3 regions of the Xanthomonas sp. NCPPB 901 genome follow, and region 1 is predicted to be linked to each of the others. Evidence: predicted binding sites of a transcription regulator. Region 1 holds the regulator's gene; each other region holds the start of a gene.
What was found. The regulator HrcA, encoded in region 1, represses chaperone genes, less so after heat shock. The targets are predictions, from matches to a motif close to TTNGCACTCNNNNNNNNNGAGTGCNAA.

Region 2: a site for HrcA is predicted at 5,316-5,342, ahead of AC1PME_RS19275 (co-chaperone GroES). Genes of this name have one in related genera too.
Region 3: a site for HrcA is predicted at 6,626-6,652, ahead of rpoH (RNA polymerase sigma factor RpoH). Genes of this name have one in related genera too.

What each region holds. Positions count from the first base shown of each region.
Region 1 is NZ_CM161511.1:2,167,254-2,177,457, forward strand. Features, by position in the region: gene recN (DNA repair protein RecN) at 1-1,660, opposite strand, end outside; gene hrcA (heat-inducible transcriptional repressor HrcA) at 1,772-2,830, shown strand; gene grpE (nucleotide exchange factor GrpE) at 3,000-3,521, shown strand; gene dnaK (molecular chaperone DnaK) at 3,668-5,596, shown strand; gene dnaJ (molecular chaperone DnaJ) at 5,747-6,877, shown strand; gene pdxY (pyridoxal kinase) at 7,262-8,179, shown strand; gene AC1PME_RS08995 (prephenate dehydrogenase) at 8,176-9,288, shown strand; gene AC1PME_RS09000 (hypothetical protein) at 9,686-9,898, opposite strand; gene AC1PME_RS09005 (ABC transporter transmembrane domain-containing protein) at 10,018-10,204, opposite strand, start outside.
Region 2 is NZ_CM161511.1:4,534,547-4,544,750, forward strand. Features, by position in the region: gene AC1PME_RS19265 (TonB-dependent receptor plug domain-containing protein) at 1-2,290, opposite strand, end outside; gene groL (chaperonin GroEL) at 3,186-4,832, opposite strand; gene AC1PME_RS19275 (co-chaperone GroES) at 4,979-5,266, opposite strand; gene AC1PME_RS19280 (endonuclease) at 5,547-7,319, shown strand; gene cutA (divalent-cation tolerance protein CutA) at 7,469-7,801, shown strand; gene AC1PME_RS19290 (protein-disulfide reductase DsbD family protein) at 7,806-10,109, shown strand; gene AC1PME_RS19295 (TlpA family protein disulfide reductase) at 10,106-10,204, shown strand, end outside.
Region 3 is NZ_CM161511.1:738,033-748,236, forward strand. Features, by position in the region: gene rho (transcription termination factor Rho) at 1-593, opposite strand, end outside; gene trxA (thioredoxin TrxA) at 836-1,177, opposite strand; gene rhlB (ATP-dependent RNA helicase RhlB) at 1,380-3,137, shown strand; gene ftsE (cell division ATP-binding protein FtsE) at 3,211-3,897, shown strand; gene ftsX (permease-like cell division protein FtsX) at 3,894-4,838, shown strand; gene AC1PME_RS03115 (response regulator) at 4,846-5,688, shown strand; gene ung (uracil-DNA glycosylase) at 5,714-6,445, shown strand; gene rpoH (RNA polymerase sigma factor RpoH) at 6,663-7,541, shown strand; gene AC1PME_RS03130 (hypothetical protein) at 7,644-8,156, shown strand; gene AC1PME_RS03135 (hypothetical protein) at 8,316-8,525, shown strand; gene AC1PME_RS03140 (helix-turn-helix domain-containing protein) at 8,553-9,158, shown strand; partial or broken gene AC1PME_RS03145 (TRIC cation channel family protein) at 9,243-9,497, opposite strand; gene AC1PME_RS03150 (NAD(P)/FAD-dependent oxidoreductase) at 9,501-10,204, opposite strand, start outside.

The DNA.
Region 1 (10,204 bases):
CGCTGAGCAGCAGCCGCTTGGCCGCCGCGCGGGCTTCCTTGCTGACCTCGACCCCGCCCAGCATCCGTGCCAGTTCTTCCTCGCGCTGGCGCGGCGCCAGCAGTTCCACCGAGCTCTGGGTCATGCCTTCGACCGGTGCCTTGCTGACCCGGTAGTGGGCATGGCCCTGCGCTGCGACCTGCGGCAGGTGGGTCACGCACAGCACCTGGCGCTGCTCGCCGAGCGCGCGCAGTTTCTTGCCGACGATGTCGGCGACGGCGCCGCCGATGCCCGAGTCCACTTCGTCGAAGACCATGGTCGGCACCGCGTCCAGGCCCAGCGCGGCGACCTCGATCGCCAGCGAGATGCGCGACAGTTCGCCGCCGGAGGCGACCTTGCGCAGGGCGCGCGGCGGCTGCCCGGCGTTGGCGGCGACCAGGAACTCGACCCGCTCGGCGCCGGCCGGGTCCGGCCGTTCGCTCTCGTGCGGCTCGAGCTGGATCAGGAAGCGGCCGCCGCCCATGCCCAGTTCGCCGATCAGGGCGGTGGTGTCGCGCGACAGCGCCTGCGCGCCGCGCTCGCGGGTGGCGGTCAGCGCGGCCGCGGCGTCGCGCCAGGCCTGAGTGGCCTGGGCGATCTCGGCGTCGAGCACGTCGAGCCGTTCGCCGGCGCCGCGCAGGCTCTCCACTTCGGCCAGCAGCGCGTCGCGGTGCCCGGCCAGTGCGTCCACCCCGATCCGGTGCTTGCGCGCCAGGTCGTGCAGGCGGCCGAGTTTGCGTTCCATCTCATCGAACTGCGCGGGGTCGGCATCCAGGTCGTCGCGGACCCGGTCAATCAGCGCCAGCGCTTCCTCCAACTGGATGCCGGCGCTGTCGATCAGCGCCTGCACCTCGGCCAGGCGCGGGTCGTACTCGCCGACCTTGCCGAGTTCGTGGCGGGTCTGCTGCAACAGGTCCAGCACGGCCGGCGTCTCGTCGCCGTTGAGTCGTTGCGCCGCACCCTCGCAGGCGCCGATCAGCGCGGCGGCGTGGGCCTGGCGGCGGTGGTTGGCGTCCAGGGCGGCGATCGCCGCCGGATCCAGATCCTCGCGCTGCAGTTCGGCCAGTTGGTGCTGCAGGAAGCCGATGCGGTCGCTGACGTCGCCCTGCGCCAGCAGGGTCTCGCGCTCGCTCAGCAGGCCCTGCCAGCGGGCGGCGGCGGCGCGCACCGCGGCGCGTTCGGCCTCGTTGCGGGCGTAGGCGTCGAGCAGGCCGAGCTGGCTGCCGCGCGAGAGCAGGGCCTGGTGTTCGTGCTGGCCATGGATCTCGACCAGGTGGCCGGCCAGCTCGGCCAGTTGCGACAGGGTCACCGGGCGCCCGTTGATCCAGGCGCGGGAGCCGCCGTCGGCGCGGATCACCCGGCGCAGCTGGCAGTGGTCCTCGTCGTCGAGTTCGTTCTCGCGCAGCCAGGCGCGCGCCGGGGCGCTGTCGGGCAGCGCGAACTCGGCCGACAGTTCGGCGCGGTCGGCGCCGTGGCGGACCACGCCGCTGTCGGCGCGCAGCCCGGACAGGAAGCCGAGCGCGTCCACCATCAGCGACTTGCCGGCGCCGGTTTCGCCGGACACCACGGTCATGCCTGGGCCGAATTCCAGTTCGGTGCCGCGTACGACGGCGAAATCCTTGATCGAGAGGTGTCTGAGCATGGGGTCTGCATCCGGGGCCGCGCAACGCTAGCATGCGCGGGTAGGTGGGCCAATGACTTGCCAAGCCGGCGTGCAGACATTATCTAAGGACCAGTCTCACGGGGTGATTCCATGCGTGCTTCTCCGGTCCATTCCGCCCTCGATCCGCGTTCCCGGCAACTGCTGCGCACGCTGATCTCGCGCTACATCCGCGACGGCGAGCCGGTCGGCTCGCAGACCCTGGCCCGCCATGCCGGGCTGGACGTGAGCCCGGCGACGATCCGCAACATCCTGGCCGACCTGGAGGACGCCGGGCTGCTCAGCTCGCCGCACACCTCGGCCGGGCGCGTGCCCACCGCCACCGGCTACCGCGTGTTCGTCGACAGCCTGGTGCAGATGCGCCCGCCGGCCGAGGGCGAGGTGGCGCGGCTGCGCGCGGAAATGGCCAATGCCGCCGGCACCCAGGCGCTGCTGGGCAGCGCCTCGGAACTGCTGTCGGCCATGACCCACTTCGTCGGCGTGGTCAGCGCGCCCAAGCGCGAGCAGTTCGCGTTCCGGCACATCGACTTCGTGCCGCTGGACGCGCGGCGGGTGCTGGCGATCCTGGTGTTCGCCGACAACGAGGTGCAGAACCGGGTCATCGAGCCGCGCAAGGCCTACGAACCGGCCGAGCTGGAGCGGGTGGCCAACTATCTGAACCGCCATTTCGCCGGGCGGGCGCTGGCCGACATCCGCGCCAGCCTGCTGCGCGACCTGCGCCATGCGCGCGACGAGATGGAGCAACTGCTGGCGCACAGCGTCGAGCTGGCCGAGCAGGCGCTGGCCCCGGCCGGCGACGACGTGGTGCTGGCCGGGCAGACCAAGCTGATGGGCGTGCAGGACCTGTCGGACCTGGAGCGGCTGCGCGAACTGTTCGAGGTCTTCGCCAGCAAGCGCGAGATCCTGCAACTGCTCGAGCGCACCATCCGCGCCCCGGGCGTGCGCATCTTCATCGGCGAGGAGACCGGCATGGTGCCGCTGAAGAGCGTGTCGCTGGTGACCGCCCCGTACATGGCCGGCGGCCAGGTGCTGGGCGTGCTCGGGGTGATCGGCCCCAAGCGCATGGACTACGACCGCGTCATCCCCCTGGTGCAGACCGCCGCCGACGTCCTCGGCGCCTGCCTGGACCCGGCCCCGCCCAGCGACCGCTGACACGCTTCGTGACGCGCCACGGTGCCATCCGCCAGCCCGCGATCCAGCCGCGGCTCGCCATTCCCCATTCCCGATTCCCCATTCCCGGCACTCAGGCGTCTTGAATCCGCCCCGGACGCCCACATAGGTGGTCGGGTAAGGCGGGACGCACCCCGCCAGGGACACGGACATGACGCAAGAGCACCCCGAATTCGATTCCGAACACCTCACCGAGGCGCAGCAGCCCTCGACCGATCCGCTGCAGGCGGAAGTGGAGACGCTGCGCAGCGAGCTGGCGCTGGTCAAGGCCGACGTCCTGCGCGAGCGGGCCGACCTGGAGAACCAGCGCAAGCGCATCGCCCGCGACGTGGAGCAGGCGCGCAAGTTCGCCAACGAGCGCCTGCTCGGCGACCTGTTGCCGGTGTTCGACAGTCTGGACGCGGGGCTGGCCGCGGCCGGCAGCGAGCCCAGCCCGCTGCGCGACGGCCTGGAGCTGACCTACAAGCAGTTGCTGAAGGTCGCCGCCGACAACGGCCTGACCCTGCTGGACCCGACCGGGCAGCTGTTCAACCCGGACCACCACCAGGCGATCAGCCAGGCCGAGGCCGAGGGCGTCGCCCCGGGCCACGTGATCCAGGTGTTCCAGAAGGGCTACCTGCTCAACGAGCGCCTGCTGCGCCCGGCGCTGGTCGTGGTCGCCAAGCACGACTGAGCGGGGCCGCCCGCCCGCGCCTGAACCCGGCGCGGCATGAGTGGAACGCTAATTTGCGGCGATGGCTTGAATGACCTGCGGCCATCCCTATATCCGAATCAGATCCCGGCACTGGCCGGAAACACGACCTTTCAGGAGTCATCGCAATGGGCAAGATCATCGGCATCGACCTGGGCACCACCAACTCGTGCGTGGCGATCATGGACGGCGGCAAGGCGCGCGTCATCGAGAATTCCGAGGGTGACCGCACCACGCCTTCGATCGTCGCCTACACCAAGGACGGCGAAGTGCTGGTGGGCGCCTCGGCCAAGCGCCAGGCCGTCACCAACCCCAAGAACACCTTCTACGCGGTCAAGCGCCTGATCGGCCGCAAGTTCACCGACGCCGAAGTGCAGAAGGACATCGGCCTGGTGCCGTACGGCATTGTCCAGCACGACAACGGCGACGCCTGGGTGGCCACCGCCGACGGCCGCAAGCTGGCGCCGCAGGAAATCTCCGCGCAGGTGCTGGAGAAGATGAAGAAGACCGCCGAGGCGTTCCTGGGCGAGACCGTCACCGAGGCGGTCATCACCGTGCCGGCGTACTTCAACGACAGCCAGCGCCAGGCGACCAAGGACGCCGGCCGCATCGCCGGCCTGGACGTCAAGCGCATCATCAACGAGCCGACCGCCGCGGCGCTGGCCTACGGCCTGGACAAGGCCCAGGGCGGCGACCGCAAGATCGCGGTGTACGACCTGGGCGGCGGCACCTTCGACGTGTCGATCATCGAGATCGCCAACGTCGACGGCGAGAAGCAGTTCGAAGTGCTGGCCACCAACGGCGACACCTTCCTGGGCGGCGAAGACTTCGACAAGCGCGTCATCGACTACCTCGTCGAAGAGTTCAACAAGGACCAGGGCATCGACCTGCGCAAGGATCCGCTGGCGCTGCAGCGCCTGAAGGACGCCGCCGAGCGCGCCAAGATCGAACTGTCGTCCTCGCAGCAGACCGAGGTCAACCTGCCATACGTCACCGCCGACGCGTCGGGCCCGAAGCACCTCAACATCAAGCTGACCCGGGCCAAGCTCGAGGCGCTGGTGGAGGACCTGGTCAAGCGCACCATCGACCCGTGCCGCACCGCGCTGAACGACGCCGGCCTGCGCGCCAGCGACATCACCGAGGTGATCCTGGTCGGTGGCCAGACCCGCATGCCGAAGGTGCAGCAGGCCGTGGCCGAGTTCTTCGGCAAGGAACCGCGCAAGGACGTCAACCCGGACGAGGCCGTGGCGCTGGGCGCCGCGATCCAGGGCGGCGTGCTGGCCGGCGACGTCAAGGACGTGCTGCTGCTCGACGTGACCCCGCTGAGCCTGGGCATCGAGACCCTGGGCGGCGTGTTCACCAAGATCATCGAGAAGAACACCACCATCCCGACCAAGGCCTCGCAGGTGTTCTCCACCGCCGAGGACAACCAGTCGGCGGTGACCGTGCACGTGCTGCAGGGCGAGCGCGAGCAGGCCCGCTTCAACAAGTCGCTGGCCAAGTTCGACCTGTCCGGCATCGAGCCGGCGCCGCGCGGCCTGCCGCAGGTGGAGGTGTCCTTCGACATCGACGCCAACGGCATCCTGCACGTGTCGGCCAAGGACAAGAAGACCAACAAGGAACAGAAGGTCGAGATCAAGGCCGGTTCCGGCCTGTCGGACGACGAGATCCAGCGGATGGTCGCCGACGCGGAAGCCAACCGCGAGGAAGACAAGAAGTTCCACGAGCTGGTGCAGGCGCGCAACCAGGCCGACGGCCTGATCCACGCCACCCGCAGCGCGATCACCGAGCACGGCAGCAAGGTCGGCGGTGACGTGATCGGCAAGGTCGAGTCGGCGCTGGCGGATCTGGAAACCGCGATGAAGGGCGACGACAAGGGCCAGATCGAGGCCAAGACCAAGGCGCTGGAAGAGGCCGGTCAGTCGCTGTACGCGGCCGCGGCCGCCGGCGAGCAGCAGCCGGGTGGCAACGCCGGCGGCGGCGCGCACGCCTCGGCCCCGTCCGACGACGTGGTGGACGCCGAGTTCACCGAGGTCAAGGACGACAAGAAGGCGTGACCCAGCTGTAGGGAATCGGTTTTCGAAGGAGCGGTGCTCAGGCTCCGCTCCTTCGCCGTTTAAGGTTCCCGGTTTCAACGCCGCTATGACGTATCGCCAAAGGATGCCCGTTTTGAACCATTCCCCATTCTCCACCGCCTATTCCCAGCTATGAGCAAACGCGACTATTACGAAGTGCTGGGTGTGGCCCGCACCGCCAGCGACGACGAGCTGAAGAAGGCCTATCGCCGTTGCGCGATGAAGTACCACCCGGACCGCAATCCCGGCGACCAAGCTGCCGAGGCCGCGTTCAAGGAATGCAAGGAAGCCTACGAGGTGCTGTCCGACGGCAACCGCCGGCGCATGTACGACGCGCACGGCCACGCCGCGTTCGAGCACGGGATGGGCGGCATGGGCGGCGGTCCCGGCGGCCCGGACATGGGCGATATCTTCGGCGACATCTTCGGCAACATCTTCGGCGGGGCCGGCGGTGGCGGGCGTGCGCCGCGGCGTGGCGCCGACATCGGCTACGTGCTGGAGCTGGACCTGGAGGAGGCGGTGGCCGGCACCGAGCGCCGCATCGAGATTCCGACCCTGAGCGAGTGCGAGCACTGCCACGGCAGCGGCTCGGAGGACGGCAAGGTCGAGACCTGCGGCACCTGCCACGGGCGCGGCCAGGTGCGCATCCAGCGCGGCATCTTCGCCATGCAGCAGACCTGCCCGCATTGCGCCGGTCGCGGCCAGATCGTGCAGAACCCGTGCGGCGTGTGCCGCGGCGCCGGGCGCGTGGAAGAGACCAAGGTGCTGTCGGTGAAGATTCCCGCCGGCGTCGACAACGGCGACCGCATCCGCCTGTCGGGCGAGGGCGAGGCCGGTCCGGCCGGTACCCCGCCGGGCGATCTGTACGTGGAAGTGCGGGTGCGCGAGCATGCGATCTTCCAGCGCGACGGCGACGATCTGCACTGCGAGGTGCCGATCCGCATCTCGCAGGCGGCCCTGGGCGACACCGTGCGCGTGGCCACCCTGGGCGGCGAGGCGGAGATCCGCATTCCCGCCGAGACCCAGACCGGCAAGCTGTTCCGCCTGCGCGGCAAGGGCGTGCGCTCGGTGCGCAGCCGCAGCGAAGGCGACCTGTACTGCCGGGTGGTGGTGGAGACGCCGATCAACCTCACCGCCGACCAGCGCAAGCTGCTGGAGCAGTTCGAATCCACCTTCACCGGCGAGGACGCGCGCAAGCATTCGCCGAAGTCGGCGACTTTCATCGATGGGGTGAAGGGGTTCTGGGATCGGATGACGTCGTAAGGCTGGGAGTCGGGATTCGGGATTTGGGGTTCGGGATGGCCAGCCTGCGGCTGGAGAAAGCCGGGATTCGGGATTTTCCGGGCGTTGCCGGTTGCCGCAAGGCTTTTTGTGGGAGGGGCTTCAGCCCCGACGCGTTGTCGGTAAGGCGTCGCGGCTGAAGCCGCTCCTACGACGGCAGGCGCGATGCGCGTGGAACCCCACGCACCTGCAATCCCACATCGCCCAGCCGAGCCGCAATCGGCGGAGAAGACGGAGCAACGTAGGAGCGGCTTCAGCCGCGACGCGTTCTTGTCGACGCGCGCATGCGGTCGTTATTGCTGAAAGCCGCGCAACACCGCGCCTGCGCGCCTCTGGGCGTGCTTGCGCTGGCGCTACACTACGGCGATGAACGCAGCCGACGCCTCCGCAGACAGTCATCTCATCCATGGCCGCCGCCAGCGGCCCGACGGGCCGACGCCGGTCGATGTCATTTCCGTGCAGTCGCAACTCGTCTACGGCCACGCCGGCAACAGCGCGGCGGTGCCGCCGTTGCGCGCGCTGGGCCTGCGCGTGGCCGAAATCCCGACCACGCTGCTGAGCAATGCGCCGTTCTACGCTACGCTGCGCGGCAAGGTGCTGCCGTCGGACTGGTTCGCCGACCTGCTGCTCGGCGCCAGCGAGCGCGGCCTGCCGCAACGCGCGCGCATGCTGGTCTCCGGCTACTTCGGCAGCGTCGGCAATGGCGCGGCCTTCGCCGACTGGCTCGACGCCACGCTGCCGCAGTGCCCGACGCTGCGCTACTGCCTGGACCCGGTGATCGGCGATACGCACACCGGTCCCTACGTGGAGCCGGGCCTGGAAGCGATCTTCGCCGAGCGCCTGTTGCCGCATGCATGGCTGGTGACGCCGAACGCGTTCGAACTCGGCCGCCTGACCGGCATGCCGGCGCTGGCCCAGGACGAGGCGATCGCCGCGGCGCGGGTGTTGCTGGCGCGCGGGCCGCAGTGGGTGCTCGCGCACAGCGTCGGCGGCGATGCCGGGCAACTGGTGACGCTGGCGGTGAGCCGCGACGCGGTCTACCGCTGGTGTTCGCCGTTGCTGCCGGTGGACGTGGCCGGCACCGGCGATGTGCTGATGGCGCTGCTGGTGGCGTTCCTGTTGCGCGGCGAGGCGTTCGAGGCGGCGATCGGCCGCGCCATCGCCGGCGTGCATGCGGCGCTGGAGGCGACCCTGGCCGCGGACGTGGAGGAACTGGACGTGCTGGCGGCGGCGCCGGCGGCGCTGGCCACCCCGCTGCGCTTCGTCGCCGAGCGCCTGGCGTGAGCCTGCGCCCGGTCGTCGGCATCGTCGGCAGCGCCGGTGCCTACGGGCGCTGGCTGGGCCGTTTCTTCCGCGAGCGCATGCAGCTGGAGGTGGTCGGCCACGATCCGGCCGACCCGCAGTCGCTGGCGCCGGAGGCGCTGCTGCAACAGGCACAGGTGCTGATCTTCTCCGCTCCGATCCGCCACACCCCGACGTTGATCGGCGACTACGTGCGGCGCGCCGCCGGCCGCGAGCGCGGCCAGCTGTGGCTGGACGTCACCTCGGTCAAGGCCGGACCGGTGGCGGCGATGCTGGCCTCGCAGGCGGAAGTGGCCGGGCTGCACCCGATGACCGCGCCGCCCAAGTCGCCCACGCTCAAGGGCCGCGTGCTGGTGGTGTGCGAGGCGCGCGTGGCGCAGTGGCAGCCCTGGCTGCAGCAGATGTGCGCGGCGCTGGAAGGCGAGTGCGTGCGCACCACGCCCGAGCACCACGACCGGGTGATGGCGTTGGTGCAGGCGATGGTCCACGCCACGCACCTGGCCCAGGCGGGCGTGCTGCGCGCGCATGCGCCGGCGCTGGGGCCGTTGCAGGCCTTGCTGCCGTACCGCTCGGCCTCGTTCGAGCTGGATACCGCGATCATCGCGCGCATCCTGGCCCTGAATCCTGCCATCTACGAGGACATCCAGTTCGGCAATCCGCATGTCGGCGACGTGCTGGACGGCTTGATCGCGCAACTGTCGCGGCTGCGCGCGCAGGTCGGCCGCGGCGACGACGCGGCGCGCGCGCAGTTCCGCGCCGAGTTCCTCGACGCCAACCGGCAGGCGCTGGGCGAGGCGGCGATCGCGCAAGGCAACTACAGCTACGAGCGCGTCGGTTACCTGCTGGCCGATCTGACCGAGCAGGCCGCGCTCAGCGTGTACCTGCCTGAAGACCGCGCCGGCTCGCTGCGCGCGCTGTTGCACGTGTTCGAGCGCCACGGGGTCAACCTGGCCTCGATCCATTCCTCGCGTACCCAGGCGGGGGAGCTGCATTTCCGGCTCGGCTTCGATCCGGCCAGCGATGCCGGGGCCGTGCGCAGGGCGGCGGCGGAGATCGATGCCAGTGGGATTGGGCGCGTGCTGGCGGAGTGAATTGCGCAGAACGCCGTCGCGGCTGAAGCCGCGCCTACAGGGACTTGCGGCGGGTTGGCTGGGGTACTGTGGGAGGGACTTCAGTCCCGACGCATTGCGCCGTCGGAACGCGCACGGCTTCCCTCGTCGCGGCTGAAGCCGCTCCTACAAAAGCACGCAAGGCCACCGTAGGAGCGGCTTCAGCCGCGACCCCGATTACATGGACGCACGACGTCCCCACCTCCAGATTCATCCACAGCGCATGTGGATGGCCACTGCGCAAACATGTGGATAACTGTCGGCGCGCCTTGCGGGGCAAGCCTGTCAAGAGGTGTGGCGAAAAATTCACCAGTTCGCCGCCAGTGCCCCGAACGCCAGTGGCGATGACAGGGCACAGCAATGATCCAGGGCCGTGGCGCTAGACCGCAGTCAGAGTCAACTCGCCGCCGGTGGTAACGAACTGCTGGCCGCGGCGGATCAGTTTGCGGCCGTCGGCCAGTTCGTAGCGCAGTCCGCTGTCGTGGTGCGCGTCGTGCTGCGCCTGCTGCTGGCGCGGCGCGTCGTCCTGGAACTCGGTGATCAGATAGGCCTCGCCGTCGGGGCCGAGGGCGGGCAATTGGCGAAAGGACATCTGGAGCCTCCTGTCGAACGCTGCATCGAATGCGGGGCGCCGGAGCGGCGGCCGCGGTGCGTGCGGCCGCAGCGCAGACGCGGTCCGACCGTAGTCCCGCGGTCGTTAGGGCGGCGTGCTCAGTCGATGAACTGCAGGCGAGCAAGCTCCGCGTACAGCCCGCCCTGCGCCAGCAGCTGCGCATGCGTGCCCTGGGCGATGATGCGGCCGTGGTCCATCACCACGATGCGGTCGGCCTTGAGCACGGTGGCCAGGCGATGCGCGATCACCAGGGTGGTGCGCCCGGCCATCAGCCGCTCCAGCGCA
Region 2 (10,204 bases), 2.4 Mb from region 1:
GCGACACGCGCGAAAGGATGCGCGCGCAGTACTCGGCACCGCCGGGATTGACCCATACGCCGCCGGCGGTGGTCAGGCCGGTGCGGCAGCCGGCTTCGGCGCTGAGCACCTCGTCGCGGTTGAGGTCCTTGATCATGTCCTGCAGCCGGATCCGGTAGTAGTCGGCGGTCAGCGACAGGCCCTCGGCGATGTCCCAGACGAAGCCGGCGGTGACCGAGCGGCCGTGCTCCGATTCCAGGTCAGGCGTGCCGCGGCGATTGACCTGCATCAGGTAGAACACGTCGCTGTTCTCGGCGCTGCAGCCGCCGGTGAGGTAGTAGCCCTTCTGGATGCAGCGGTACTGGTCGATCACGGTCTGCTCGGTGGAACTGGGTTCGCCGAGCACGTAGTGCATGTCCGGGGCGCGGAAACTGGTGGCGACGCTGCCGCGCAACAGCAGCGTGCTCAGCGGCCGCCACTCCAGGCCGGCGCTCCAGGTGGTGTCGCGCTGCGTGCCGATCGCCGCGCCCAGGTCGCTGCCGTAGGCGCGGTAGTCGCCGTAGCGGTCGTGGCGCGCGGCCAGGCTGGCGTTGAGCGAGGACAGCAGCGGCACGTCGAACTCGATCCCGCCGGAATAGCGCAGGCGCTCGCCGCCGCCGTAGTCGACCACGTCCAGCGGATAGCAGGTGTTGGCGCAGGGGTCCGGCGCCAGCCGGTAGCCCTGCTTGGCGACTTCGCCGACCGCGGCGAACTTGATCGGCCCGGCCCAGCCCTGCAGCAGCTCGCCGGTGATGTTGGCGCTGGCCTGGTTGACCCAGGAATCGGCGCGGTTGTGCGCCTTCACCGCCAGGTCGTTGTACTGCGCGCCGGTTAGCGGCTGGTACCAACGGGCTTCGTCCAGGTCGTAGATCGGCGTGCCGTCGGCGGTGCTGCCCAGCTGCGGGCCCAGGAAGTAGGCGGTGGCCTTCTGCGTGTCCACGGTGCGCACGTATTCGTCCACGGTGTAGCGCGCGCGGCCCACCGCCAGCTCCCAATCGAAGCGATCGGCGAGGCGGCCCTTGAGGCCGGCGCTCAGGTCCCAGGACAGTTCCTTGGTGGTGTTGGCCAGGTTCTTCCAGCCGCCGGATTCGAAACGGGTCAACTGGCGGATCGCGTACAGGTCGCGGTCACTGCCGGTGTCGTGGAACGGGCCGAGGTAGACGTAGGGCGGGTCGTAGGTCCAGTAGCCGAGGCTCTTGGTCGTGGACAGCGTGCTCCAGGCCTGCACGCCGTTGTCGAAATCGAAGGTGCCGTACAGGTAGGCCGAGCCGCTGTCGCCGCCGCTGGCGGCCAGCCAGTCGGCGTAGTCGTGGGCCATGCCGCAGTAGCCGCCGAGGTTGCGCACGGTGTCGCTGTTGTAGTTGTAGCTCAGCCGCTGCGCGTCGATGAACTGGCCGCCGAAACGCGCGCAGGTGCCGCTGGGCGGCGCCAGCCGCTGGCTGTTGCCGGCGTCGACCAGGCTCAGCCCGGTGAACGGATTGAAGCCGTACTTGCGCGCCTGCGCGGTCCAGTTGCTGTAGGACTCGTCGTCCTGATCGTCCATCTTCGGCCGCCCGCCGACCGAGAGCGGATCGCGACGGGTCCACTGCAGTGCATAGGTCAGGTTCCACTTGTCGCCGCTGCGGCCGCCGACCCAGGACAGGTCGACCACGTCGCGCCCGCCGGCGGTGGCGGTGCCGCCGCGCAGGCGCACCTGGTTGCCTTCATAGCCCTGCTTGAGGATCACGTTGATGACCCCGGCGACCGCGTCCGAGCCGTAGATCGCCGAGGCGCCGCCGGTGAGGATCTCGATGCGTTCCACCGCCGCGGAGGGAATGTTGGCGTAGTTGGCGAAGTTGCTCTCGCCGGCGTAGGGCTGCGGGTAGTCGGCCACGCGGTGGCCGTTGACCAGCAGTAGCGTGCGCCCGGGACCGAGGTCGCGCAGACTCACCGGCGAGGCGTTGGGCGTGTGCGAGCCATACTTGGTGTCGGCCTCGACGCTGCCCTGCTGGTTGAGCGTGCTGAGCACGTCGTAGACGGTGAGGAAGCCTTCCTGCTGGATCTGCTGCGCGCTGATCGTCAGTACCGGTTCTGCGCCCTCCACGTCCGAGCGCTTGATCCGCGAACCGGTCACCACGACCTGGCCCAGGTCGGTGGCGGCGGCCTTGGGCGCGGCGGTGTCGGCGTCTGCGGTCTGCGCGCGCGCCTCGGGCGCGCCATGCAGCGCCAGCACGATGCCGAACGCGAGGGTGGTGAGTGGGCGAAGTGGCATGCGATGTCCCCGGCAGCGGATGGAAGCAGCGCCGTGCGAACACGACGTGCGGCGTCCTCTTCGTTGCGCCGCCCACGACCGTGCCGCGCATGCCGCAGGCACGCGCCGCCCTGCGCCGGCCGCGACGCACAGAAGAAGACGAACATGCGGACATGCAGATCCCCCTGCACGCCCGTGCGTCCTAACCTGCATGGCGCTGAAAACCCTGTCAACACGCGGCCACCCCGCACCTGTAGACGATTGCGCGTTGTGCACGATTCGCCGCGCAGCGCGCCGATTGCCGCCGCATCGCCATCGTGGACAGCGCCAGGAGCAGCAGATCCGGCGGAGCTGCAGGTGGGCGATGAGACGCTGCGCCCGCGTCGCAATGGCGTGCCCCTCTCCACCGGGAGGTTGGGTGGAGGCGTCCGGCGCGCAGCGTCTCGCGGTGCTGGGGTACACGGCGCGACGCGTGCATCCTCATCCCCCTAGCGGGGCTCTGTCGCCTGGCGCGCCTGTGCCGCGCCTCAGTCGGGGAGATCGCACGAGTGCGGCGGCAGGCAGCGTCCAATGACGCGCGTTGCTGCTTGCCGCAGCTCGGCGAGACACGCCGTTGTCCTCGCAGGAGCGGCTTCAGCCGCGACGGGCATTGCCGGTAACGCTTCACCGCGGCTGCAGCCGCTCCTGCAACATGGTTCCCTCGTCCTTGCCGAAGTGCTCCACAGACGCTCGCCAAGCAGGTTCTGCGGCGTCACGGCAAGCGGATGCGCCGCGGCGTTGGCCCAGGCGCGCGAACGCGCGGACGAGCGCATCGGCATGCCACCGCGATGACCGTCACGCGGTGCGGTCGCCACCGGCGCGCACGCAAAAAAAGAGCCCCGCATCGCTGCGGGGCTCCTTTCGACTGCGTGGAACAGGTCGGCCGTGGCCGGCTGGATCAGAAATCCATGCCGCCCATGCCGCCCATGCCGCCACCCATGCCGCCCGGGGCGGCCGGCTCTTCCTTCTTCGGGGCCTCGGCCACCATCGCTTCGGTGGTGATCATCAGGCCGGCGATCGAGGCGGCGTTCTGCAGCGCCGAACGGGTCACCTTGGTCGGATCCAGGATGCCGAACTCGACCATGTCGCCGAACTCGCCGTTGGCGGCGTTGTAGCCGAAGTTGCCGCTGCCTTCCTTGACCTTGTTCAGGATCACGGACGGCTCTTCGCCGGCGTTGGTGACGATCTCGCGCAGCGGCGCTTCCATCGCGCGCAGCGCGATCTGGATGCCGTGGGTCTGATCTTCATTGGCGCCCTTCAGCTCGCCGATCGCGCTCAGCGCGCGCACCAGCGCCACGCCGCCGCCCGGGACCACGCCTTCTTCCACCGCCGCACGGGTCGCGTGCAGGGCGTCTTCGACGCGCGCCTTCTTTTCCTTCATCTCGATCTCGGTCGAGGCACCGACCTTGATCACCGCCACGCCGCCGGCCAGCTTGGCCACGCGCTCCTGCAGCTTCTCGCGGTCGTAGTCCGAAGAGGTCTCTTCGATCTGCGCCTTGATCTGCTTGATGCGCGACTCGATCGCCGAGGTGTCGCCGGCGCCGTCGATGATGGTGGTGTTCTCCTTGGAGACCTGCACCTTCTTGGCGCGGCCCAGGTCCTTGATGGTCGCCTTCTCCAGCGCCAGGCCCACTTCCTCGGAGATCACGGTGCCGCCGGTCAGCACGGCCATGTCTTCCAGCATCGCCTTGCGACGGTCGCCGAAGCCCGGGGCCTTGACCGCCACGACCTTGACGATGCCGCGGATGGTGTTGACCACCAGGGTCGCCAGCGCCTCGCCTTCCACTTCCTCGGCGACGATCAGCAGCGGCTTGCCGGCCTTGGCCACGCCTTCCAGCACCGGCAGCAGGTCACGCACGTTGGAGATCTTCTTGTCGTGCAGCAGCACGAACGGGTCGTCCAGGTCGGCCTGCTGGCTCTGCTGGTTGTTGATGAAGTACGGCGACAGGTAGCCGCGGTCGAACTGCATGCCCTCGACCACGTCCAGCTCGTTCTCCAGGCCCGAGCCTTCCTCGACCGTGATCACGCCTTCCTTGCCGACCTTCTTCATCGCGTCGGCGATGATGTTGCCGATCGACTCGTCGGAGTTGGCGGAGATGGTGCCGACCTGGGCGATGGCCTTGTCGTCGGCGGTGGGCTTGCTGATCTTCTTCAGCTCGGCCACGGCGGCCACGACGGCCTTGTCGATGCCGCGCTTGAGGTCCATCGGGTTCATGCCGGCGGCGACCGCCTTGGAACCTTCGCGGATCAGCGCCTGCGCCAGCACGGTGGCGGTGGTGGTGCCGTCACCGGCGTTGTCGGAGGTCTTGGAGGCGACTTCCTTCACCATCTGCGCGCCCATGTTCTCGAACTTGTCGGCCAGTTCGATTTCCTTGGCGACGGAGACGCCGTCCTTGGTGATGGTCGGGGCGCCGAAGCTCTTCTCGAGCACGACGTTGCGGCCCTTCGGGCCCAGGGTGGCCTTGACGGCATTGGCGAGGATGTTGACGCCGCGCACCATGCGCGAACGGGCGTCTTCACCGAAACGGATATCTTTGGCAGCCATGTTGAGTTACCTCGGGAATAGGGAATGGAGAACAGGGAATAGGCAGATCAAGAGCGGGCGGTCGGGATGGACGGAAATCGCGGGCGACGAAGGCGCCTGACCGATTCCCGATTCACCATTCCCGATTCCCGCGATCGGCGGCGCTGTTAGCCGACGATCGCCAGAACGTCGTCTTCGCGCAGCACCTTGTACTCGACGCCTTCGGCCTTGTAGCTGGAACCGGCGTACTGGCCGTAGATGACCTTGTCGCCGACCTTCAGCGCCGGGGCGCGCACGCTGCCGTTGTCCAGCGGCTTGCCGGCGCCGACGGCCACGACTTCACCCTTGGTGGACTTTTCCTTGGCCGAATCCGGGATCACGATGCCGCCGGCGGAGATTTCGTCGGCTTCGATCGGCTTGACTACGACGCGGTCGTGAAGCGGCTTGATGCTCATTGAGAGAGACCTCTTAAGTGATTGATTGGTCTAGGAAAGGCCGGCGATGTTAGCACTCGCCCATGACGACTGCCAGCAACGCTCGCGAAAAAACCCGGTAAGGCCGGGATGCGCCTGATGTAGTGCCGCGGCGGGCGCTTTCAAGGGCCGGCGGCAAAAAATTTTTGCCGGCGGCGTGCGCGGCGTTCCAAGCAGTGACCGAATCCCGTCACAGTGTCACAGAGTCGGGCTAGGCTGGGCGCGGACCCAGGGGGGGATCCATCACCAAAAGGAGTTGTCGATGAAGCCATCCGCCGTTGCGTTGCCGCTGGCCTGCCTGCTCGCCCTTGCCGGGTCGGCCCAGGCCGCCGTATTCATCAACGAATTGCATTACGACGATGCCACCGCCGCCGGCGACACCGGCGAAGGTGTGGAGATCGTCGCCACCGCCGGGGAGAGCCTGAGCGGCTACCGCGTCTACCTGTACAACGGCAGCAACCCGAGCGCGGCCACCGTCTACGCCAACAGCGCGGTGCCGGCCGGCAACCTGGTCAGCTGCGGCGGACAGGTGCGCATCGCCACCGTCGGCTATGCCAGCAACGGCATCCAGAACGGGCCCAACGACGGCCTGGCGCTGGTCGACGGCAACGGCAAGGTGGTGCAGTTCCTCAGCTACGAGGGCGCCATCACCGGCAGCGGCGGTCCCGCCGCGGGGATGACCAGCCAGAACCTGCCGGTCAGCGAGAGCAACAGCACCGCGGCCGGCACCTCGCTGCAACTGCGCGGCAACGGCAGCGCCGCGGCCGATTTCAGCTGGGCCGCCAGCGCCGCCAATACCTTCGGCGCCTGCAACAACGGCCAGACCTTCGCCGGCGGCAGCAGCAACGCCGCGCCGACGGTGACCGCCACCACCCCGACCCAGGGCGCCACCGACTTCCCCGCCGCCGGCGACCTGGCGGTGACCTTCAGCGAGGCGGTGAGCCTGGCCAGCGGCGCGTTCGGCCTGAGCTGCCAGCAGTCCGGCAGCGTGGCGCTGAGCTACCCCAGCAGCGGCACCCAGTTCACGCTGTCCACCAACACCGCGCTGAAGGCCGGCGAGAGCTGCACCCTGAGCATCGTCGCCGCGCGCGTGAGCGATGCCGACGGCGCGCATCCGGCGCAGGACCGCAGCGTCGCCTTCAACGTGGCCAGCGGCTCGGGCGGCGGCAGCGGCGCCGGCACCTACTACTCGCACGTCAACACCTCCAGCCCCAGCCAGTTGCGCTGCTCGCTGCACGAGACGATCAAGGGCCACACCGTCTATCCGTACAGCAGCAGCTCCGGCACCGACACCTGGGCCATCCTGGAGATCGCCGACGAGGATCCGAACAACAGCCAGCGCGTCCTCGACGCCTACCGCAACCGCAGCTACGCCAAGGGCAGCGACCGCGCCGGCAGCGGCAGCGGCCTGAAGTACAACCGCGAGCACAGCTGGCCGAACTCGCTGGGCTTCGGCACCGCCACCGGCGACAAGGGCCTGCCCTACGCGCCGTACACCGACACCCACATGCTGTACCTGACCGACGCCACCTGGAACGCCGACCGCGGCAACAAGCCCTACGCCAAGTGCGACAGCAACTGCGGCGAGCGCGCCACCGAGGCCAACGCCGGCTTCGGCGGCGGCAGCGGCCGCTACCCGGGCAATTCCAACTGGGTGCGCACCCCGGACGGCAACAGCGGCACCTTCGAGGTGTGGGACCACCGCAAGGGCGACATGGCGCGTGCGGTGATGTACATGGCGATCCGTTATGAAGGCGGGGTGGATGCCAAGACCGGGCAGTCCGAGCCGGACCTGGAGCTGACCGACGACCGCAGCAAGATCGTCAAGACCTCGTCCTCGCCCGCCTACATGGGCCTGCTGTCGACCCTGATCGCGTGGAGCCAGCAGGATCCGCCGGACGACGCCGAGCGTGCCCGCAACGAGGTGATCTACAGCTTCCAGGGCAACCGCAACCCGTTCATCGACCACCCCGAGTGGGCGACCTCGTCACTGTTCACCTCGGCCAAGCCGGCCAGCTGCCAGTTGGTCAACTGAGCCGTGTTGCCCCGCCCGCTGCGTTTGCAGCGGGCGGGAATTCGGGATGACCAGCCTGCGGCTGCTGAAAGCCGGGATTGGGAATTGGCCGCGAGCGGCCACGGCCGGCGCCGCCAAAGCGGGGCCGGCATCCCTATACTGTCGGCCGCATGTCCGCGCCCGCCCTCCGCTTGCTGCTCAGCACCTGCCCCGATGCGGCCAGCGCCGCGCGGATCGCCCAGGCCTTGGTCGACGAGCGCCTGGCCGCCTGCGTCAGCCGCCTGCCCGGCGTGCAGTCCACCTATCGCTGGCAAGGCACGGTGGAACAGGGCGAGGAAGTGCTGCTGCTGATCAAGACCGCCGCCGACCGCCTGCCTGCCCTGCAGCAGCGACTGTGTGCGCTGCACCCCTATGAAGTCCCCGAACTGGTCGAACTCGAGGTCGCCGGCGGCCTGCCGGCCTACCTGCAGTGGGTCCATGCCGAAACCCGTGAGGAACCGTAAACCGATGACCCTGCTGCACCGCCTCGCCGCCCTGTGCCTGCTGGCCGTGGCCGCCTTCCCCGCCCTGGCGATCAGCGAAAAGGACTTGCTGCCGGTGGACCAGGCCTTCGCGCTCAGCGCGCAGGCGCCCGAACGCGGCCGCATCGCGCTGCACTGGGACATCGCCAAGGGCTATTACCTGTATCGGCACCGCATCGCGGTGAAGGTGATCGGCGGCTTCAAGCCCAACCCGACCCTGCAGTTGCCGGCCGGCCACAAGAAGACCGACCCGTACTTCGGCGAAGTGGAGACCTACCGCGACGCACTGAACGCGGTGCAGAGCGGCGTCGCCGATCCCGGTACCAGCCGCGTGCAGCTCGAGGTGCGTTACCAGGGCTGCGCCGATGCCGGCGTGTGCTACCCGCCGCAGAAGCGCCTGCTGGAGGTGACCCTGCCGGCCGCAACCGCCACCGCCACTGCCGCCGCCGATCCGGCGCTGCCGCCGCCGGCCGCGACGGGCGGGCTGCCGGGCAGCGGCCCGGGCGCGGGCACCGGCGCCAAGCCGCTGTTCGGTCCCGGCGCCGGTGCCGCCGCGGTGCAGGGCCTGCCGCTGCCGTCGGACCAGGCGTTCCAGTTCGAAGCCATCGTCGGCGACGGCAATACCCTGCTGCTGCGCTTCACCCCGGCGCCGGGCTACTACCTGTATCGCGACCGCACCGCGCTGGCGCTGGAAGGCGCGCCCGGCATCCGCACCGGCATGCCGCGCTGGCCCAAGGGCAGCTCGCACCAGGACGAACACTTCGGCAACGTGGTGGTGTACTTCGACCAGGCCGAAGTCACCGTGCCGCTGCAGCGCCAGCGCGCCGATGCCGCCGCCGCGACCCTGGTGGCGACCTTCCAGGGCTGCCAGACCGACGGCATCTGCTATCCGCCGATGACCCGGCGGGTGAAGCTGGCGCTGCCCAAGGGCACCGTCACCCCGGCCGACCAGGCCGAGGTCAGCCCGTTGCTGGTGACCCCGCTGGACAGCCGCCAGGCCGACGCCAACGACGCGGCCGCCGCCGCGGCCGCCGACGCCCTGCCGGCGATCCCGGACGCCTCGGCGCACAACGCCGCGCGCAGCGCCGCGCCGCCGCCGGCCACGCAGAACCTGCTGTGGATCCTGCTGCTGGCGCTGGGCGGCGGGTTGCTGCTGAACCTGCTGCCGTGCGTGTTGCCGATCCTGTCGCTGAAAGTGCTGGGCCTGGCGCAGAGCGGCGAGAGCCGCGGCCGCGCCCGCAGCCATGCGCTGTGGTACACGCTGGGCGTGCTCGCCTCCTTCGCCGTGATCGGCGGCATCGCCGTGGCCGCGCGCCTGCTGTGGGGCTTCCAGCTGCAACGCCCGGGCTTCGTCGCGGTGCTGGTGTACCTGATGTTCGTGGTCGGGCTGAGCCTGTCGGGCGTGTTCACCCTCAGCGCCAACCTGGGCGGCGTCGGCCAGTCGCTGTCGGCGCGCAGCGGCCCGGTCGGCGACTTCTTCACCGGCGTGCTGGCCTGCGTGGTGTCCAGCGCCTGCATCGGCCCGTTCATGGGCCCGGCGCTGGGCTATGCGCTCACCGCGCCGGCGGCGGCGGCGATGCTGGTGTTCCTGACCCTGGGCCTGGGCCTGGCGCTGCCGTTCCTGCTGATCGGCTTCGTGCCGTCGCTGGCCAGGCGCCTGCCCAAGCCGGGGGCGTGGATGGAGACGCTCAAGCAGGTGCTGGCGTTCCCGATGTACCTGAGCGCGATCTGGCTGCTGTGGGTGCTGGGCAAGCAGCGCGGCGTGGACGCGGTGGCGCTGCTGCTGATCGGCGCCACCTTGCTGGCGCTGGGCCTGTGGTGGTTCGAGCGCGCGCGCTGGCGCGGGCATGCGCTGGGCACCCGCCTGGCCAGCGTGTTGCTGCTGCTGGCGCTGCTGCCGGCCTGGGGCGTGACCCGGCTGCCGCCGCCCAGCGCCAGCGTCGAGCGCAATACCGTGGCCTATTCGCCGCAGATGCTCGACCGCCTGCGCACCGACAACCGCGTGGTGTTCGTCAACATGACCGCCGACTGGTGCGTCACCTGCAAGGCCAACGAGCGCAACGTGTTCGACAGCGACGCGTTCCGCGACACGATCAAGCGGGTCGACGCGGTGTACATGAAGGGCGACTGGACCAACGAGGATCCGCGCATCAGCGCCTTCCTCGCCGAGCACAAGGCGGTGGGCGTGCCGCTGTACGTGGTCTACGGCCCCGGCGCGCCGCCGACGGTGCTGCCGCCGGTGCTGAGCCAGGCCGTGGTCGAGGACGCCCTGCTGCGCGCGGCGCGGTGAACGCCGGCGCCGCGCGCCTGCTGGCGGTCGCCGCGGTGGCGGCGGTGCTGGGCGTGGCGGCGGCGCACTGGTGGGAACGGCGGGCGCCGGGCATG
Region 3 (10,204 bases), 1.4 Mb from region 1:
AGCTGCTCGGCGATGTCCAGCAGCTTCTGCGCCGGCATCTTCTTCAGGTCGCTCAGCGAGTAGATCGGGAAGCCTTCCGGCACGCTGGCGTGCGGGCGCGGCACGAACGGCTCGTTGCCGCCGTTGTCGCTGGGCAGGCCGCTGTCCTGGAAGCGGTCGCCGCCGCGCTGGTTGCGGTCGCGGTCGCGGCGATTGCGGAAGCGATCGCGGCGGTTGCCCTGCTGGTTGTTCTGGTTGTTCTGGTTCTGATTCTGGTTGTTGAAGCGGTTGCCGCCGTCGCGCGGCTCGCGGCCTTCGCGCGGCTCGCCGCCGTCGGACGCCTGGCCGCCGCCGCCCTGATGGGCCGGCGCGTCGCCGCCGCCGTGGCTCTGGCCGCCGTTCGCGGCCGGGGCCGGGGGCGCGTCCGGCGCCGCGGCGCGGGGCGCCTCGGCCTGGACGGGCGCGGGATTCAGCGGCAGGGTCGGCTGCGCCGGCGCGCCGTGCTCGGCGGCGCCCTCCGCGCCGCTCGCGGCCTTGCTGACGCGCGGCTTGCGCACGCGCTTCTCGGCGGGGGCGTCGGCGCTCCCGGGTTCGGACATGGTGTGATCGGACAAGTGGTGTTCCTCGCTAAGAGTGCGAGCGCCCAGCGTGGGGGCATACGGGGTTGGGAGGAGGTCTGGGAGAGAATCTTCCAGAGGGGGTGCGGTGCGCGAATGCCACCGGATGCATCGACACTATCACCGCCACGCAAGCACGGCAAGCGGGCGTTTGCGGGCGATTCAGCCGGCGGCGGCGCAAGCCCGGCCGGGATGCCGCGGCGCCGCTCCGGTTGCGGAGCGGGCGCCGGCAGCGGACGTCAGGCGGCGCTGCCGCCCAGGGTCTTGTCGATCATCTGGGTCAGCTGGCCCTTGCCGACCGCGCCGATCTGGGTGGCCTGGATCTTGCCGTTCTTGAACAGCAGCAGCATCGGGATCGAGCGCACGTGGTACTTGATCGCGGTGGCGCGGTTCTCGTCCACGTTGACCTTGGCGACCTTGAGGCGGCCGTCGTAGGTGTCGGCGAGGTCGTCCAGCACCGGCGCGATCATCTTGCACGGGCCGCACCACTCGGCCCAGAAGTCCACCAGGACCGGCTCGTCGGACTGCAGCACCGTGGCATCGAAATCGGCGTCGCCGACGTAAAGCACCTTGTCGCTCACTTTGGGGGTTCTCCTGGGCCAATGCGACCGACCGGACCGGGTGGCCGCCGCATTGCGGTAAACTGGGGCATTGCGCGGCGAACTCAAGGGATTCCCCCTGTCGCGCGACCCGGTATGGAAGACGCCAGTGTGCGACGCTGCCGGGACCGATGCAAGCCGCGACCTTACGCTTCGGGCGGGGTGGCCTCACGAAGATGGAATGATGAGCGACAAACCGCTGACCGATGTGACTTTTTCCGCGTTCGACCTGCATCCTGCGCTGCTCGCAGGGCTCGAGGGCGCCGGCTTCACCCGCTGCACCCCGATCCAGGCGCTGACCCTGCCGGTGGCCCTGCCGGGCCGCGACGTGGCCGGCCAGGCCCAGACCGGCACCGGCAAGACCCTGGCGTTCCTGGTGGCGGTGATGAACCGCCTGCTCAGCCGCCCGGCGCTGGCCGACCGCAAGCCGGAGGATCCGCGCGCGCTGATCCTGGCGCCGACCCGCGAACTGGCGATCCAGATCCATAAGGACGCGGTCAAGTTCGGCTCCGAGCTGGGCCTGCGCTTCGCCCTGGTCTACGGCGGCGTGGACTACGACAAGCAGCGCGAACTGCTGCAGCAGGGCGTGGACGTGATCATCGCCACCCCCGGTCGCCTGATCGACTACGTCAAGCAGCACAAGGTGGTGTCGTTGCACGCCTGCGAGATCTGCGTGCTCGACGAAGCCGACCGCATGTTCGACCTGGGCTTCATCAAGGACATCCGCTTCCTGCTGCGGCGCATGCCCGAGCGCGGCACCCGGCAGACCCTGCTGTTCTCGGCCACCCTCAGCCACCGCGTGCTGGAGCTGGCCTACGAGCACATGAACGAGCCGGAAAAGCTCGTGGTCGAGACCGAGAGCATCACCGCCGCGCGCGTGCGCCAGCGCATCTACTTCCCCTCCGACGAGGAGAAGCTGACCCTGCTGCTGGGCCTGCTCTCGCGCAGCGAGGGCGCGCGCACCATGGTGTTCGTCAACACCAAGGCATTCGTCGAGCGGGTGGCGCGGGCGCTGGAGCGCAACGGCTACCGGGTCGGCGTGCTGTCCGGCGACGTGCCGCAGAAGAAGCGCGAGACCCTGCTCAACCGCTTCCAGAAGGGCCAGCTGGAGATCCTGGTGGCCACCGACGTGGCCGCGCGCGGCCTGCACATCGACGGGGTCAAGTACGTCTACAACTACGACCTGCCGTTCGACGCCGAGGACTACGTGCACCGCATCGGCCGCACCGCGCGGCTGGGCGAGGAGGGCGACGCGATCAGCTTCGCCTGCGAGCGCTACGCGATGAGCCTGCCGGACATCGAGGCCTACATCGAACAGAAGATCCCGGTCGAGCCGGTCACCGCCGAATTGCTGGTGGCGTTGCCGCGCACCCCGCGCGCGGCGGTGGAGGGCGAGGCCGCCGAGGCCGACGGCGAGGAGAGCATCGGCGAGATCTTCCGCGAGGCCCGCGCCCAGCGCGAGGCCGACGAGCAGCGTCGCGGCGGTGGCCGCGGCAAGCCCGGCGGCGGCCGCAGCGGCCCGGGCGGCCGTGGCGAGTCGCGCAGCGCCGACGGCAAGCCGCGGCGTCCGCGCACGCCGCGCCCGGCCGACGCCGCGGCTGTTGCCGCGGACGGCACCGCGCCGGCCGCCGCTGCGCCAGCGCCGGCCCCCAAGCCGCCGCGTGCTGCGCCGGCCGAGGGCGCCGCGCCTGCGGTCGAGGGCGAGCGTGCGCCGCGCAAGCGCCGCCGCCGTCGCGGCGGGCGTCCGCTGGAAGGCGCCGAGGGCGTGCAGGCCGGCAACGGCAGCGCCGCGCCGGCGACCGCGGCCCCGGCCCGGCCGGTGCAGGTCGTGGCCACCCCGGTCAAGGCCGCGCGCCAGGCCGAGCGCGGTGCGGCGGCGACCAACGATTCGTTCCTGACCCGCCTGGGCCGCAAGCTGCGCTCGCTGGTCTCCAGCTCCTGATCCGGGCCGGCCGTCCGCCGCGTGCGACGCGCGCGGTGGACGAATACCCGGGCCGCTCCGGCATAATCGCCGGATGAGCGTTCTGCGGTTCGACAATGTCAGCAAACAGTACGCCGGTGGCCACGCGGCGCTGGTGGACGTCAGCTTCGAGGTCGAGGAGGGCGAGATGCTGTTCGTCACCGGCCACTCCGGTGCCGGCAAGAGCACCCTGCTCAAGCTGATCCACCTGAGCGAGCGGCCCTCGCGCGGCGCCGTGCTGTTCGGCGAGCGCAACCTGCTGAAGGTGCGCGGCCGCCGCGTGCCGCTGCACCGGCGCGAGGTCGGCGTGGTCTACCAGGACCACCGCCTGCTCACCGACCGCAGCATCGCCGAGAACGTGGCGTTGCCGCTGATCCTGCGCGGCACCCGCCGTGCCGAGATCGGCAAGCGCGTGCGCTCGGTGCTCGAGCGCATGGGCCTGGGCCACCGCGAGAAGGCATTGCCCTCGCAGCTGTCGGCCGGCGAGCAGCAGCGCGTCGGCATCGCCCGGGCGATGGTCGGCGAGCCGCGGCTGCTGGTCGCCGACGAACCCACCGGCAACCTCGACCCGACCCTGGCCGCCGAGATCATGCAACTGTTCGCCGAACTGCCGGCGCGCGGCACCAGCGTGCTGGTGGTCAGCCACGACCTGGCGTTGCTCAAGCAGATGCGCAAGCGCGTGCTGATCCTGGACCACGGCCGCCTGGTCGACGACATCTCGCCGCAGGACCTGGCCGAATGAGCGCGCGCAATGCCGGCGCCGCGGCGCCCTCGCGGCTGGGCGTGTGGTGGGACCACCACCTGCACAGCATCGTCTACAGCCTCGGCCGCGCCATGCGCAAGCCGTGGGCGACGCTGCTGACCATGGCGGTGATGGCGCTGGCGCTGACCCTGCCGCTGGGCCTGTCGATCGCCCTGGACAACCTCAAGCAGTTCGCCGGCAGCGTGCAGCAGTCGCGCGACATCAACGTGTTCCTGAAGGCCGACGTCGACGCCGCCGCGGCGCAGGCGCTGGCGCAGACCCTGCGCGGCCGTGGCGACGTGGCCGCGGTGACGCTGCGCACGCCCGCCGAGGGCATGGCCGAGCTGCGCGACAGCGCCGGCCTAGGCGAGGCGCTGGATGCGCTGCAGGACAATCCGCTGCCGACGCTGCTGATCGTCACCCCGGCCGCGGCCGACGACACCCCGCTGGCGATCGCGCTGACCGCGCTGCCGCAGGCCGACCTGGTCCAGCACGACGCGCTGTGGCGCAAGCGCCTGGACGGCTGGCTGCATTTCGGCGAACGCCTGGTGCAGGTGCTGTCGCTGCTGCTCGGCGCCGGTGCGGTGCTGGTGGTCGGCAACACCGTGCGCCTGGACATCCAGTCGCGGCGCGAGGAGATCGGCGTGCTGCAACTGCTCGGCGCCAGCGACGGCTTCATCCGCCGCCCGTTCCTGTACCTGGGCGCCTGGTACGGCTTCGGCGCCGGGGTGCTGGCGCTGGGCCTGCTCGCCGCCTCCGGGATGGCCCTGGGCCAGCCGCTGGCGGCGCTGGCCGACAGCTACGGCAGCCATTTCGTGCTGCACGGGCTGGACGCGCTGCACGCCGGGCTGGTGCTGCTCGGCACCCTGCTGCTGGGCTGGCTCGGCGCCTGGCTGGTGACCGGCCACTTCCTGCGCCAGACGCGGCCCACCGACACCTGAGGCGCGCATGGCCGGGCACGAGCTCAAGCATCTGATCAGCGCCGCCCCGCGGGTGATGGTGGTCGATGGCTCCAAGCTGGTGCGCAAGCTGATCGCCGACGTGCTGCACCGCGAACTGCCCGACGTGACCGTGGTTGGCTGTGCCAGCATCGCCGAGGCGCGCGCCGCGCTGGAGGCCGGCCCGGTCGACCTGGTCACCACCTCGCTGGGGCTGCCCGACGGCGACGGCCTGACCCTGGCGCGCAGCGTGCGCGACGCCGTTGGCCAGGTCTATGTGCCGGTGATCGTGGTTTCCGGCGACGCCCAGCAGCACCTGGTCGAGCGCCGTTTCACCGAGTACGTCACCGACTACTTCGACAAGGCGCTCGGCCACGAGGCGCTGGCCACGTTCATCCGCGGCTACGTGCAGCCGCAGCCGGTGGCCGGCGCCACCGTCCTCTATGTCGAGGACAGCCGGGTGGTGGCCGAGGCGACCAAGCGCATGCTCGAACGCCAGCAGCTGCACGTGGTGCACGTGCTCAGCGCCGAGGACGCGTTCGCGCTGCTCACCGCCGAGTCGCTGGGCCGCACCACCCGCCGCATCGACCTGGTGCTGACCGACGTCACCCTCAAGGGCGAACTCAACGGCCGCGACGTGGTCCAGCGCATCCGCGTGGACTTCGCCTACGGCAAGCGGCGCATGCCGGTGCTGGTGATGACCGGCGACAGCAACCCGCACACCCAGTCCGAGCTGCTGCGCGCCGGCGCCAACGATCTGGTGCAGAAACCGATCGAAGAGCGCCTGCTGGTCACCAAGGTGCTGTTCCAGTTGCGCCTGGCCCGGCTCGACGAGATCGCCGTGACCTTCTGAACCCGATGCACCGAGCCTGGACGCAATGAGCAACAACGAAGAAGAGAACCGGATCCAGCTGGAACCGTCGTGGAAGGCGCGGGTCGGCGACTGGCTGCTGCGCCCGGAGATGCGCGAGCTGGCGGCGTTCCTGCGCCAGCGCAAGGCCGCCGGCGCCCGCGTGTTCCCGCCCGGGCGACAGATCTTCGCCGCCTTCGATGCCACCCCGTTCGAACGGGTGGAGGTGGTGATCCTCGGCCAGGACCCGTACCACGGCTACGGCCAGGCGCACGGGCTGTGCTTCTCGGTGCTGCCCGGGGTGCCGGTGCCGCCGTCGCTGCTAAACATCTACAAGGAGATCGAGGACGACCTGGGCATCCGCCGTCCCGACCACGGCTGCCTGCTGCCGTGGGCGCAGCGCGGGGTGCTGCTGCTCAACGCGGTGCTGACGGTGGAGGAAGGCCGCGCCGGCGCGCACCAGGGCAAGGGCTGGGAGGGCTTCACCGACCACGTCGTGGAGACCCTCAACCGCGAGCGCGAGGGCCTGGTGTTCCTGCTCTGGGGCAGCTACGCCCAGGCCAAGGGCAAGGTCATCGACACCCGCCGCCACCGCGTGCTCAAGGCCCCGCACCCCTCGCCGCTGTCGGCGCACCGCGGTTTCCTCGGCTGCAAGCATTTCTCCGCGGCCAACGAGTACCTGCGGCGGCGCGGCGCCACCCCGATCGACTGGAGCCTGCCGCCGCGCGCGGAGCTGGAGGCGGCGCTGCGCGGCGCCTGAACGCCGGTTGGACGGGCGGCGGTGTCACCCGGCATGGACGCCATTTTGGCGAACCGGGTGCTATGTTGGGGGTCAAATCTCGGGATCGCTGCGGATCCTGATTGTTCCGATGGCTTGTGATGCAGTGTCATTCCTGATTCGAATGTTGCATAAACAGAACACAGGAACTTTTTACTGTACCCAGCAGTCCAATTAGTAGACTGCTAAGATGAGCCCTATGAGCCAGACTCTCACTTCCAACGCATTGGTTGCCAACAACCTCCCGATCCCCAGTCCGCTCGGTTCGCTGGATGCCTACATCGGCGCCGTGCACCAGATCCCGGTGCTGACGTCCGACGAGGAACACGCACTGGCGGTGCGGTATCGCGACCAGGCAGACCTGGACGCGGCACGCGAACTGGTCCATTCCCACCTGCGCTTCGTGGTGCACGTGGCCCGCGGCTACAACGGCTACGGCCTGCCGCTGGGCGACCTGATCCAGGAAGGCAACATCGGCCTGATGAAGGCGGTCAAGCGCTTCGACCCGGACATGGGCGTGCGCCTGGTCAGCTTCGCGGTGCACTGGATCCGTGCCGAGATGCACGAGTACATCCTGAAGAACTGGCGCATCGTCAAGGTCGCCACGACCAAGGCGCAGCGCAAGCTGTTCTTCAACCTGCGCAAGTCCAAGACCCGCCTGGGCTGGATGAACGCGGCCGAGGTCACCGCGGTGGCCAAGGACCTCAACGTGTCCGAGCGCGAGGTGCTGGAGATGGAGTCGCGCCTGTCCGGCCGCGACATCGGCTTCGACGCGCCGTCCGACGAGGACGACGACCACGCGCCGCCGTCGCCGGCCGCGTATCTGATGGCCAACGAGGAAGATCCCTCGCAGGCCTACGAGCGCGCCGACAGCGAGGACAACCAGCTGCAGCTGCTGCGCGAAGGCCTGGCGGAACTGGATGCGCGCTCGCGCGACATCATCAAGCGCCGCTGGCTGGATGCCGACAGCAAGATCACCCTGCAGGAGCTGGCCGACGAGTACGGCGTCTCGGCCGAGCGCATCCGCCAGATCGAGGCCAATGCGCTGAAGAAGATGAAGGCGTTGTTCGTGGCGTGATGCCCGTTCCCCGCAAGCGCCCGGACGATCGTGCCGGGAGACAAAAAAACGGCCCGCATGGGCCGTTTTTTTTGGGGGGGCGGCGCGATCCAGGGTCAGTGCATGCAGACCATCATCGGCATGGTGCCGCACATCATGGTCATCGGCATGCCGCAGCCCATCATGCGGTTCATGCTCTCGCAGCACATCTTGAGCATGTCCATGCTCATCATGCCGGTCGGCATCATCATGCAGACCATGCCCCGCGATTCCATCGTGCAGGTCATCTTCGGCATCATCGGCATGCCGCAGCAGGCCATCATCGGCATGTTGCCGCACATCATGCCGCACGGGGTGCCGCAGGCCATCATCGACGTCATCATGTCGCAGCAGTCCTTGAGCATCTCCATCGAGCTGCCTTCGGCCGGCTTCATCACGCACATCATGCCTTCGGCGGTCATGGAGCAATCCATGTGGCACATCATCGGCATCATCGTCGCCATCGGCATCGAGGACATGCCGGGCATCTGCATGGTGTTCATCGGCATCATGTTCATTGCGGTGTTCATGACAGGTCTCCGGTCGGGGGAAGGGCGAAATCGCCTTTCGCTATGGGATCATGCCGATAAGTCATGAGCGTTTCAAGTCAATGATTCCAAAGGAAAAATTTCCGTTATCTTGAACGCGCCTCCGTTTTGTTGGATGCGGTTATATCGCTATGCGCAGCGGTTGTTTCCCTGCCGGCGCACGCGGGCGGCAGAGTGGGGACGTCCATCGCAGCCACCGGTTCGTCCCATGAGTGCTCACGCCATCGCCCCCGTCTACGACGTCGCGGACTACCGCCGCCGCAAGGCGCTGCGCGATTGCGGGCAGGACAGCCGGCGCCGCGCGTTCCTGTGGGTGCATCCGGGCAGCGGCACGGTGCAGGTGGCGGTGTTCCGCCCGGCGCAGCCGAGCGCCGCGGCGGCGCTGCACGGCGTGCGCGTGGCGGGGCGCCGCGGCTGACGGCGGACCTCGCAGCGCGGGGGTGCGATGTCGGCGGTCGATGACGCCAGCCCTGTCGATCCGGGCGACCTGGGCGCCCTGGTCGCGCAGCGCCTGGCGCAACTGCGCAAGCAGCGCCAGTTGTCGCTGGAGGTGCTGGCCAAGGCGTCCGGGGTCAGCCGCGCGATGCTGTGGCAGATCGAACAGGGCCGCAGCGCACCGACCTTGAAGCTGCTGCTGCGGATCGCCGATTCGCTGGAGGTGCCGTTGACCGAACTGCTGCACGGCGACCCCGTGCGGCAGGCGACCGTGCTGCGTGCCTGCGACGCCAAGCAACTGGTTTCGGCCGACGGCGGCTATGTCTCGCGCGCGTTGTTTCCGTTCCTCGGCGCGCATGCGGTGGAGTTCTACGAGATCCGCCTGCTGCCCGGCGCCGTCGAGCGCGCGGCCGCGCATGCGGCCGGCACCGAGGAGAACCTGGTGGTCAACGCCGGCAGCGTGGAGATCGAGGTCGGCGGACAGACCCATGCGCTGCAGGCCGGCGACGCGATCCAGTTCCGCGCCGATCAGGCGCACGCCTACCGCAATCCCGGCGCCACGCCGGCACTGCTGTATCTGGTGATGCGCTATGCCGGCGAACTCAACTACGGTTGAGGCGCACAGGCGTCCCGCGCATCGGCCGGGATGGCGCGTGGCAGTCGCGAAGGCGGTTGGCCGGCCACGCTGCCGGCTGACTCGTGCCGCCGCCGCGTACATGTCGGCCTGCAGCACCACCGGCATGCGCGCCAGCAGCAGGTTGCGGACGATGCCGCCGCCAATGCCGCCGAGCCTGCCCAGCAGGGGCGCGTTGACCGGTCCCAGGCCGAACGCCAGCGCCTTGCCGGTGCCGTAGACCGCGAACAGCGCCAGGCCCATCGCGTCGAAGATCCGCAGCGGATCGCGCAGGCGCTCGACCGTGTGCTGGCGGTCGAAGGCCGGCAGCCCGGCCATGCAGTGTCACCCGTCCGCGGCTGGCGCCGGGTGCTCCTCCGCGGCGGGCGCGTCGCCGAGGATGATCCGCGCGGCGCGCTGATAGCTCCAGTACGCCCAGGCCCAGTTGAGCAGCACCACCACGCGGTTGCGGAAGCCGATCAGGAAGAACACGTGCGCGGCCAGCCAGAACCACCAGGCCAGCACGCCGGAGAGCTGCAGCCGGCCCAGGTGCACGATCGCCGCCATGCGCCCGATGGTGGCCAGGTTGCCGTAGTCGGCATAGCGGAACGGCACGCTGGCGCTGTCGCCGCGCAGCCGCCGGCGCAGGGTCTCGGCGACATGCCGGCCCATCTGCTTGGCGGCCGGTGCCACGCCGGGGACCGGGCGGCCGTCGGCCTGCTGCACCGCGGCCAGATCGCCGGCGACGAACAGCTCCGGATGGCCGGGCACGCTCAGGTCCGGCTGTACCTGCACGCGGCCGCTGCGGTCCAGCGGCGTCTGCAGCGTCTTCGCCAACGGCGAGGCGGCGACGCCGGCGGCCCAGACGACGGTGCGTGCCGGCACGAAGGTGCTGCCGAGGCGGTAGCCGCTGGCGTCGATGTCGGCGACCGGCACCCCGGTCAGCACTTCCACGCCGAGCTTTTCCAACTGCTTCTGCGCCTTGGCCGAGAGGCGTTCGGGGAACGAGGACAGCACCCGCGGGCCGGCCTCGATCAGCCGCACCCGCG